2 linked regions of the Thiocystis violascens DSM 198 genome follow. The protein of the gene in region 1 interacts with the protein of each later gene in a pairwise test. Links are inferred from orthologs where the notes say so. Each region holds a gene or a part of one and is shown on either strand. Other genes may lie near its edges.

Region 1 (5,717 bases):
GTTGACTGGGAGAGCAGAGTGCATTTTCCAGTTCTTCCACATCGACGAACGCATGATAGACGCCAAAGCGTTCGAGTGATTCGGGTAGCCCAAGGAAAGCATGAATCAGTTTCGCTACACCCACCCACTCGGCGGCGCTGGATGGCCCTTTCATGTCTCTGGCATTGTAGAAGTCAAGGAAGACGAGGCGAGAAGGAAGTTCGTTGACATGTGCGACAAGGTATTGATGTGCAAGGCGGTTCACATATTGGTAGAAATGCTCTGACCAAACTTTGTTTGAGCGCGGGGCATAGAATACGCGCGCTTCCTCAAGCGCGGCATCAATGATCGCTCTGGACTTTAGGCCAGCTTTCGATGGAGGTGACAAGACCTCCGCGACATGCGCCTTGGCTTCGACGAGGACGAACCTCTCTCGATTCGTGACGGCCAGCCCATCCCAAACCGGACCGCGACGGGGCCAGAAATCCGTCAGGTCGCGGATCGGAAACTCGCCGATACCAAGCATCCTGAAAGCCGCTTCATCGCGATACTCCGCAAAGTGCGTGAAGCCAATTGGCGAGCACCAAGCGAGCGTTTCATCCTCCTCGATGGCACCCGCATCGCGGAGTGCCTGCTCGATGAGATGAGGTGCCTTGGCGACGGCAATCTGGAGCCAGCGCTGGCTTCCGGCTGTTGCGAACTCGGGTTCCTTGGGCATGGATTTGGATGCACCCTAACGCTTCTTCGGCGCAATCAAATCCGTAATCGACCCATGCGCCATCTCCGCCGCCAGCCCGATGGTTTCGCACAGGGTCGGATGTGGGTGGATGGTCAGCCCGATGTCTTCCATGTCCGCGCCCATCTCCAGCGCCAGCACGGCCTCGCCGATCAGTTCGCCGGCGTTGGGTCCGGCGATGCCGGCCCCAAGGATGCGCTTGGTCTCGGGGTCGAACAGCAGCTTGGTCATGCCCTCGTCGCGATGGATGCCGAGCGCGCGGCCGCTCGCGGCCCAGGGGAAGACGCCTTTTTCGTAGGGGATGCCGTCGGCCTTGGCCTTGGTTTCGGTCAGCCCCATCCAGGCGACCTCGGGGTCGGTGTAGGCGACCGAGGGAATGGTCAGCGGGTCGAAGAGCGCGGGCAGTCCGGCGATCACCTCAGCGGCGACCTTGGCCTCGTGAGTCGCCTTGTGGGCCAGCATCGGGCCGCCAACCACGTCGCCAATGGCGAAGATGTTGGGCACGTTGGTGCGCATGTGCTGATCGACCTTGATGAAGCCATGCTGATCGACCTTGACCCCGGCGGCCTCGGCATTGATCAGCTTGCCGTTGGGCAGACGGCCCACCGCGACCAGCACCTTGTCGTAGGTCGACTCGCCGGGATGCTTGCCCTCGAAGACGGCCTTGATGCCCTCGGCGCTGGCGCTCAGACTGGCGACCTTGGTTTCCAGCATGATCCGGTCGTAGCGTTTCTTGATGATCTTCTCGACACAGCGGACCAGATCCAGGTCGCAGCCGGGCATGAGTTGGTCCTTGAACTCCACCACGTCGATCTTCGAGCCGAGCGCGCTGTAGACGCTCGCCATCTCCAGACCGATGATGCCGCCCCCGACGATCAGCATCCGCTCCGGCACATCGGCCAGCGCGAGCGCGTCGGTGGAGTCCATGACGCGCGGATCTTCATGCGGAAAGCCGGGGATTTTGATCGAGGACGAACCGCAGGCGATGATGGCCTGGTCGAACTGGATGCGTACCCGGCCTTCCTTGGTTTCGACACCGATGCGATTGGGCGACTCGAAACGCCCGCTGCCCTGGATCACCTGCACCTTGCGCTGCTTGGCCATGGCGGCGAGTCCGCCGGTGAGCTTGGCGACCACCTGATTCTTGCCCGCGCGCATCTGGTCGAGATCGACCTCGGGGGCGGCGTAGGTGACGCCCATGACGCCCAGCGTTTTGACCTCTTCCATGATGACGGCGGTATGCAGCAGCGCCTTGGAGGGGATGCAGCCGACATTGAGACAGACCCCGCCGAGCGTTTCGTAACGCTCGATCAGGACCACTTTCTTGCCCAGATCGGCGGCGCGGAAGGCGGCGGTGTAGCCGCCGGGACCGGCGCCGAGGATCACGACCTCGGTCACCAGATCCGCCGGGCCTTGATCGCCGGCGACGTTTGCCGCGGCGCCGGATCTGACGCGGGCGGCGGCTTCGCTGTCGACCTCCAGCGTGAGGATGGCAGCGTTTTGCGAGACCCGGTCGCCAACCTTGACGCTGACGGACTTGACGGTTCCCGCGCACGGAGCGGGAATTTCCATGGTCGTCTTGTCGCTTTCGAGGGCGATCAGTGACGCTTCTTCAGTGACTTGGTCGCCGGGCGATACCAGCACCTCGATGACTTCCACATCCTTGAAGTCGCCGATATCCGGAACCTTGATTTCGATCGTTTCGTTCATGGTGCAATATTTCTCTATGGCCTGAAGCGGCGCTGGGTGATCAATGAATTCGATTGGGAGGGAATGCTAAACGATCCGGGCGCGTGAGGCGAAGGTCTGCGTCGGATTGCTAAGGATGCGGAGCGCCGTCAGAGGCGTGACACCGCAGAGCGGTATCACGAGAAATCATGTCGATCAATCCACGAACAACGGTTGGTGTCTGGGAGATCGCGGGAGACAACTTGGCAGGTGGTTCAGGTCGCCAGGAAGCGGTTAATCTCCAGCAGATGCATGGGCGGTTGGTTATTGCCATCCAGGGCCTCGTTCAGTGGGACCAACCGATTGGTCTTCCCCTGCTTGCCCGCGAGTACATGGCTCTTGCCATCAAGCGCCGCCTGGACGGCGAAGACGCCAAGTTCGGTGGCCAGATAGCGATCCAGCGCCACTGGCGAGCCGCCGCGCTGGACATGACCCAGCACGCAGGTGCGCGTCTCGAAGCCGTGGCCCTCGATGTCCGCCGCCACCCGGCTCACGCCCCCTTCGCAGGCGCCTTCGGCCACGACAATGATGTGGCTGCGCTTGCCGCGGGAACGGGATTCCTTGATGCGCTTGACGATGGTGTCGGGGTCGTAGGCGTGCTCGGGAATCAAAATCTCCTCGGCGCCGCCGCCGATGCCCGTGAACAGGGCGATCCAGCCGGCATGCCGTCCCATGACCTCCAGCAGGAAGATGCGATCGAACGCCTCGGCGGTGTCGCGCAGACGGTCGGCGGCATCCAGCGCGGTATCCAATGCGGTGAAAAAGCCGATGGTCCAGTCGGTGCCACCCAAATCGTTGTCGATGGTGCCGGGCAGTCCGATGATTTGCCCGGACCAATGCTCGGCGAGCGACAGCGCGCCTTGCATGGAGCCATTGCCGCCGATCACGAGCAGGGCCTCGATCCCGAGTCCTTTCAGGGTACTCGCCGCGCGCTCCAGTCCCTCGACATGATGCATCTCGGGACAGCGGGCGCTGCCCAGGATGGTTCCGCCGCGATGGATGATGTTGGCGACCGAGCGCGCGTCGAGGGTCAGGTATTCCCCGAGCAGCACCCCGCAATAACCGCGCTGGAAACCGATCACCTCCAGGTTGTGATACACCGCCGTGCGCACGATGGCGCGCAGGCAGGCATTCATGCCGGGAGCGTCTCCCCCACTGGTCAGAACGCCAATGCGTCGCGGTCTCTGCGTGCTCAAGTGGTCGGCCTCTTTGGGGGGAATCATTTGGATGGCGTGAATCGAAGGGGTTTGTCTCGTGACACCACGACGCGGCGTCACGAGAAAAAAAGAAGTTTTACAGCAATAACCGACGAATATCCCCCAGCAACTGCCCCAGCAAGGCCGTGAAGCGTGCCCCATCGGCCCCGTCGACGACACGGTGATCGTAGGAAAGCGAGAGCGGCAGCAGCAGTCGCGGCGCGAACGCTTCACCGTCCCAGACCGGCTTGATCGCGGAGCGGGAGACGCCGAGAATGGCGACCTCAGGGGCGTTGACGATGGGCGTGAAGGCGGTGCCGCCGATGCCGCCGAGACTGGAGATGGAGAAGCAGCCGCCCTGCATGTCGCCGGGCAACAGCTTGCCGTCGCGTGCCTTGGCGCTGAGGTCGGTCAGTTCGCGGGCCAGCGCGTAGAGACTTTTCCGGTCCACGTCGCGCACCACGGGCACCAGCAGTCCCTTGGGGGTGTCGACCGCCACGCCGATATGCGTGAAGCGTTTGTGGATCAGGTGTTCGCCATCGCCGCTCAGGGATGCCTTGAGGATCGGCATCCGGTTGAGCGCGGTGGCGACGACCTTGAGCAGGAAGGGCAGGAAGGTGAGCTTGACGCCTTCCTTGGCGGCCGCCTCCTGCTGGTTCTTGCGGAAGGCTTCCAGTTCGGTAATGTCCGCCTCGTCGAATTGGGTGACATGCGGGACGGTGATCCAACTGCGATGCAAATGCCGTCCGCTAATCTTCTTGATGCGCGGCAGTTCGGTCAGCTCGACCTCGCCGAAACGGGCAAAATCGATCTCGGGGGCCGAGGGGAGCTGGAAGGGCAGCGCCGTCGCGGAGGCGGCGCCCGCGCCCTGGGTGAGCGCCTGTTTGACGAAGTTCTGCACGTCGTCCTTGACCACGCGACCCTTGGGGCCTGACCCCTTGACCCGCGCCAGGTCGACGCCGAGCTGGCGCGCGAAGCGGCGCACGCCGGGGCTGGCGTGTGGCTTACGGCCTTTGGCGATGGCGGTCATATCCTCCGGACGCGGCAGCACCGGCGCCTGTCGGCGCTCGGCCTCGCCGTGTGCCCGCACGCTGACGGTCGAGCGTTCGGCGGCGGTGTCGGGGATCGATGTGGCGGTCTGACTCGGCGTCGGTCGGGGCGGCGGACGCTCCGCTTCCCTGGCTGCTGGCGGACTGGTCTCGGCGCCGGGTTCGGCGCGCAGGGTCAGGATCAGATCGCCGGGGTTCAGGGTATCGCCGAGCTTCACGACTACTTCCTCGACCACGCCCGCCTGAGGCGAGGGAATCTCCATGGTCGCCTTGTCGGTCTCCAGCGTCAGCAGGGATTGATTGACCTCGATCCGGTCGCCGGGGGCGATCAGGATCTCGACCACCGGGACATCGCTGAAATCGCCCACGTCCGGCAGGACGACCGAAACCGTCTCGCCGCTATCGACGGATTTTCCCGGCGCTTTGGGTGCGGGCCGGGTCGCGAGCGTGGCGGCCGATGGCCGATACGGCTGAACTTCCGGTGTCGCGACGGCTGGCTCCGCCGTCGGAGTCGAGACATCGCTTGCCTCCGCCGTCTCCGACACCTCAAGTGTCATCAGCGGCGAACCCTGGCTGATTTTGCCTCCGACCTTGGCGATAATCTCCTTCACCACGCCGCTCTTAGGCGAGGGAATCTCGATGGTCGCTTTTTCGCTTTCTAGGGTGAGCACGGATTGCTCGACTTCGATCCGGTCACCGGGGGCGACCAGGATCTCGATCACCTCGACATTGGAAAAGTCCCCGATGTCGGGCAGCAGAATTTCTTCGACGGTTGCCACGCTGTGTCCTCCTGGGCCTGTGTTGCCGGGTGCTTCAAACCGTGACCGGGTTGGGCTTTTCCGGGTCGATGCGGTACTTCGCGATGGCTTCTGAGACCATCGTCGTGGGGATTTCCCCTTCGTCCGCCAGTGCCTTGAGCGCGGCGATCGCCACGTAATATCGATTCACCTCGAAAAATTTGCGCAGTTGGCTGCGCATGTCGCTACGTCCGAAACCGTCGGTTCCCAGCACCAGATAGCGGCGGGGAAC
Region 2 (5,445 bases), 480 kb from region 1 along the record:
GCTCGACGAGCTGATCCAGCGCGCCGGGCGCAAGGGTCAGCAGGAGATCGTCATCGGCATGGCGCATCGCGGACGCCTGAATGTGCTGACCAACCTCTTCGGCAAGCCGCCCACCGACATCTTCGACGAGTTCGAGGGCCGGGTTCACATGGACTGGCGCAAGATGGCCGGCGATGTCAAATACCACATGGGCTTCGCCACCGACATCGAGACCCCTGGCGGCATCGTCCATCTGGTGCTGGGCTTCAACCCCTCGCACCTGGAGATCATCAACCCGGTCATCGAGGGTTCGGTGCGCGCCCGCCAGCGCCGCCGGCTCGACCGCGCGGGGAATCTGGTTCTGCCGGTGCTGATCCACGGCGACGCGGCCTTCGCCGGCCAGGGCGTGGTGATGGAGACCCTGCAACTCTCGCAGACCCGCAGTTATTCGACCGGCGGCACGGTCCACATCGTCATCAACAACCAGATCGGCTTCACCACCAGCCACCCGCTGGACGCGCGCTCCAGCGCCTATTGCACCGATGTCGGAAAGCTGGTTCAGGCGCCCGTGTTTCACGTCAACGGCGACGACCCGGAGGCGGTGATCTTCGTCACCCGCATGGCGCTGGATTTCCGTAACCAGTTCCACAAGGATGTCATCATCGATCTGGTCTGTTATCGCCGTCTCGGTCATAACGAGGCCGACGAACCGGCCGTGACCCAGCCGATGATGTACGCCAAGATCCGCAACCATCCGACCCCGCGCGCCGTTTATGCCGACCGGCTCGTCGCCGGGGGCGTCATCGAGAAAGACGCGGTGGACGCCATGATCGCCGACTACCGCGATTCGCTCGAACAGGGCGTGGTGGTCGCGCGCCCGGTGCTCTGCGGGCTCGATCATCTCTATCGGGTCGACTGGGGCTTCTGCCGGGGCACCGACTGGGATCAGGATCTGGACACCGGCGTCCCGCTCGCCAAACTCCAGGCGCTCACCGAAGCCATGCTGCGGCTGCCCGAGGGCTTCGCGCTCCATCCGCGCGTCGAAAAACTGTGGGACGAGCGGCGCAAGATGGGCCAGGGCGATCAACTCTTGAACTGGGGCTTCGCCGAGAATCTGGCCTATGCGACCTTGCTCGACGCCGGCATCCCGGTGCGTCTATCCGGGCAGGACGTGGGGCGTGGCACCTTTGTCCACCGTCACGCCAAGATCCACGATCAACTGACCGGCGACTCCTATACCCCACTTCAGCATCTGAGCGACACTCAAGGTGCCTTCATCGCCATCGACTCCATCCTCTCCGAGGAGGCCGTTCTCGGCTACGAATACGGCTTCGCCACCGCCGAGCCCACCGCGCTCACTTTGTGGGAGGCGCAGTTTGGCGATTTCGCCAACGGCGCGCAGGTGGTCATCGACCAGTTCATCACCTCCGCCGGAACCAAATGGGGTCTGTGCTGCGGGCTGGTCATGCTGCTACCGCACGGTCTCGAAGGTCAGGGCGCGGAACATTCCTCGGCGCGCATCGAACGCTTCCTACAACTCAGTGCCGAGCACAACATCCAGGTCTGCGTCCCCACCACACCGGCGCAGATGTTCCATCTGCTGCGTCGCCAGATGGTGCGCGACTACCGTAAACCGCTGATCGTGATGACGCCCAAAAGCCTGCTGCGGCATCGTCTGGCGGTCTCCTCGCTGGACGAACTCGCTGGCGGACAATTTCAGACGATCATCCCGGAGATCGATCCCATCGACCCCGCCGGGGTGGAACGGCTGATCTTCTGCTGCGGCAAGGTCTATTTCGATCTGTTGGAGGCCAGACGCGCCCGCAGTCTGACCAATGCGGCCATCATCCGACTCGAACAGCTCTATCCCTTTCCCAGCGAACCGTTCGCCGCTGCGATCGATCATTACGGCGCGACCGAGGAAATCGTCTGGTGCCAGGAAGAGCCACAGAACCAGGGCGCCTGGGACCAGATCAAGCATCGCTTCCACAATCTGATCCAGATGGGCAAACGCCCCTATTATGTCGGACGCGCCAGTTCCGCGGCCCCCGCCGTCGGGCATCGCGCCGCCCATGTCGAGCAGCACGAACGGCTGATCGACGAAGCCCTGACCGGCCAATTCAACCCGAAAATGAACAAAAGGATCCCCCCGCAATGAGCCGCGAAGTCCGCGTCCCCGCACTCCCCGAATCCGTCGCCGACGCCACCGTCGCGGCCTGGCACAAACAACCCGGCGACCAGGTCCGGGAGGGCGAGAATCTGGTCGATCTCGAAACCGACAAGGTCGTGCTGGAGGTGCCCTCCCCCGTGGACGGCGTGCTCGGCGCGATCCAGGCCCGCGAGGGCGATCTCGTGCAGGCCGACGCCGTGCTCGGGCTCATCGAGTCCGGCGCGCGCAAGGCGCCCGGCACGCCGCGTCCCAGCGTCACGTCGCCTTCCAGCCGGGCGCCGCTCGAATCCGTCGCCCCCATGAATTCGCCGCCCCAGCGACCGCGCCCTGGGCAGGTAATCGCCCCCGCCGCCCGCCGGCTGGTCAAGGAGATGAACCTGGACCCTCAGCAGATCCCCGGCAGCGGCAAGGATGGCCGGATCCAGAAGACCGACGTGGTGCAGTGGCTGGACGAGCGCGAACAGGCGGCGCCCGAGCACGACCCGGACGCGCTCAATCTCAGCGAAGCGCCCGCCCCCAGTCTGACCGGCGAGGCCGGACGCCCAGAACAGCGGGTGCCCATGACCCGTCTGCGCGCGCGCATCGCCGAGCGGTTGGTCCAGGCGCAGCAAAACGCCGCCCTGCTGACCACCTTCAACGAGGTCAACCTCAAGACGGTGCTGGAACTGCGCGAGAAGTACAAAGGACTGTTCGAGACCCGTTACGGCACGCGTCTGGGCTTCATGTCCTTCTTCGTCAAGGCGGCGGTGGACGCGCTCCAGCGCTTCCCCGCCATCAACGCCTCGGTGGACGGCGACGACATCGTCTATCACGGCTATTTCGACATCGGCATCGCCGTCAGCTCCCCGCGCGGACTGGTCGTGCCCACCCTGCGCAACTGCGACCAGTTGAGCATGTCCGACATCGAACAGGGCATCGCCGACTTTGGCCAGAAGGCGAAAGACGGCAGCCTGAGCTACGAGGAACTCACCGGCGGCACCTTTTCCATCACCAACGGCGGCGTCTTCGGCTCGCTGCTCTCGACGCCCATCCTCAACCCGCCGCAAAGCGCGATTCTAGGGATGCACAAGATCCAGGAGCGTCCCATCGTGGAGAATGGCCAGATCGTCATCGCCCCCATGATGTATCTGGCCCTGACCTATGATCATCGGATCATCGACGGACGCGAGGCGGTGCAATTTCTGGTCGCGATCAAGGAGATTCTGGAAGATCCGGCAAGGTTGCTGTTGCGGGTGTAGCGGAGGCGCGGACGTCGATTGGAGTCCCTGATGCGTCCGTTCAGGGGAAACACGGCGGAAACCCGAGACAGACCACGTTTTTCCCTTTCCCGACATTCAGCGAATAAACGTGGTCGGTCCCTGAATTTCACTGAATTTCACTGAATTTCACTGAATTTCACTTACACGAAACTGATATGGAAGAACTGACAACACCACCCTTACAGAAGAGAAAAAGGAGAAAGACTCCGTTACCCCCTCCAGATATGGGTGCGCATAGGAGGAATGCCCGCAAAGCCTCTGATAAGCTGAAAAGCGGGGAACGCCTCTCAGACGAAGAACTTATTTCTCTCTTCAAAGCAGACTATATCGAAAATGAAAAATTAGAAAAAGTAATATCATTATATGGCCAAGATGAATCATTAAAACTCTTTGCGGGTTTTGACTGGAGCAGAAAAAAAAGGCTAGTCGAAATTCAATCAAGAATAATTTGCCTAAACATTGAACTAGAGCTTATCGAATATTTCAAAAAGCATCCAGAACAATTATATACAATATCGCCTAGAAAGTTCGAAGAGTTCGTTGCAGCCGTATTCCGAAATCATGGCTTTGAGGTTCAGCTAACACCCGAAACAAGGGATGGTGGCATGGATATTATAGCGGTCCATAAATCTCCTTTAACTGGAAGCACCGTAAGCTTGATTGAATGCAAAAGATATACCCCTGATAACAAGGTTGGGATAGGAGTTGTTCAAAGGCTTTTGGGAAATGTAATACAACAAGAAGCCCATAAAGGCGTGGTAGTAACCACCTCATTTTTCACTAGAGATGCCATTGCTGTATCAAAACAATCAAGAAACATACTGACTTTAAGTGATTACTCTTCCATCATGTCATGGTTAACGTCAGTATAAACTTTCTAAAGGAAACCCTGGACAGACCAGGTTTTTTCATTTCCCGCCTTTCAGCGAATAAACATGGTCTGCCCCTGAATTTCCTCCCTCTTGTTCCCCGCAATCTCACAAAGTCGTTGACGATGCGCCGGTTTTCAGATAATAAAATCTGTACTCTTGTACCGGAACGGCCCCGGTTTAGTCTTGACGTTAGGGAACTTCATGCACTACATCCTCAATCGTTTCATTCTCGGTGACACTCGCGAAGTGTTGATCTCATCTGACCAGTTCTCCGAAACAGCTAACGCCCATGAGCGCATGCAACTCACTATTGCGTCAGAAGAAAAATTCGATGCTGTTGCTCGAAATTACCTCGACTTTGAAAGCGACATGCTGACAAGCTCTCTTGAGACCGCTCTTGTTGGCTTCGGGCAGGGCATGGAGCAAATGGGAATTCGTCGGTTACTAAATCGAAAGCTCTCCAACCTCCTCAGCGCAACCCGCTCATACGTCGACTTCATTCGTCATGCTACTAAGATCGTCCTTCCTAATGAAGCCGACTCGAAAAAAATTGCAGAGCTATTTTCCGAACACTATGACACATCCCTGGCATATCGCACCCTTGATGTGCTGCGAAATCATGCTCAACACGCCGGCTTTCCCATTCAAAGCATTGAGTACACAACAACGGCGTTGCATGAAATGCCAGGTACATCCCTAAAGAAGACCATCGCACCTATATTGAACATCGAAGAGCTTGAGCAGAACAAGGAACTAAAAAAGTCTGTGGTAAGTGAACTCACTCAACGCGGCAAGAAGGTAAATTTAAAATGCTTCGTCCGCGAGTACGTTGCATCAATGGCCAGTATCCACGAACACTTCCGCGAACTCGCCTCGCCTATATTTTCCAAAGACGCCCTTTTTATCCAAGAACTTGCCAAAGCGTTTCCATCATCGACCGGGACTACAGAAATTCCTGTTCCGCTATACGCGGCATCGTTCGACGGGGCGCAGTGCATAAAAAAAATCTATCTTGGTGACGGTCTGCAAAAATACGGAGCGTTCCTTGCGGCCGGGAATGCTCACTTCACTCGCACAGGCATTTACTTCGTATCTGGAGAGTCAGAGAAAGATGATACCTAACCAGCCCTTTTTAAGGTGCAAAAATACGACATTTAATATCATA

What was found. The genes of interacting proteins can lie anywhere in the genome.
Region 2: the proteins of lpdA (region 1) and odhB interact in binary tests that used the Escherichia coli proteins (3 or more experiments, as listed by UniProt). The link is inferred for Thiocystis violascens DSM 198 from one-to-one orthologs.

The regions. Positions count from the first base shown.
Region 1 is NC_018012.1:3,716,444-3,722,160, forward strand. Bases 70-2,910 are described here. They hold lpdA (dihydrolipoyl dehydrogenase), read right to left. Parts: upstream 2,426-2,910; coding sequence 713-2,425; downstream 70-712. Other genes in these bases: THIVI_RS16500 (hypothetical protein), read right to left, coding at 70-697; THIVI_RS16510 (ATP-dependent 6-phosphofructokinase), read right to left, coding at 2,659-2,910. Outside these bases: more of THIVI_RS16500, read right to left, coding at 1-69; more of THIVI_RS16510, read right to left, coding at 2,911-3,666; aceF (dihydrolipoyllysine-residue acetyltransferase), read right to left, coding at 3,737-5,467; aceE (pyruvate dehydrogenase (acetyl-transferring), homodimeric type), read right to left, coding at 5,502-5,717. UniProt on the Escherichia coli protein: Lipoamide dehydrogenase is a component of the glycine cleavage system as well as of the alpha-ketoacid dehydrogenase complexes.
Region 2 is NC_018012.1:4,193,231-4,198,675, reverse strand. Bases 1,261-4,260 are described here. They hold odhB (2-oxoglutarate dehydrogenase complex dihydrolipoyllysine-residue succinyltransferase), read left to right. Parts: upstream 1,261-2,133; coding sequence 2,134-3,387; downstream 3,388-4,260. Other genes in these bases: THIVI_RS24030 (restriction endonuclease), read left to right, coding at 3,564-4,260; THIVI_RS18650 (2-oxoglutarate dehydrogenase E1 component), read left to right, coding at 1,261-2,137. Outside these bases: more of THIVI_RS18650, read left to right, coding at 1-1,260; more of THIVI_RS24030, read left to right, coding at 4,261-4,280; THIVI_RS18640 (hypothetical protein), read left to right, coding at 4,482-5,402. UniProt on the Escherichia coli protein: E2 component of the 2-oxoglutarate dehydrogenase (OGDH) complex which catalyzes the second step in the conversion of 2-oxoglutarate to succinyl-CoA and CO(2).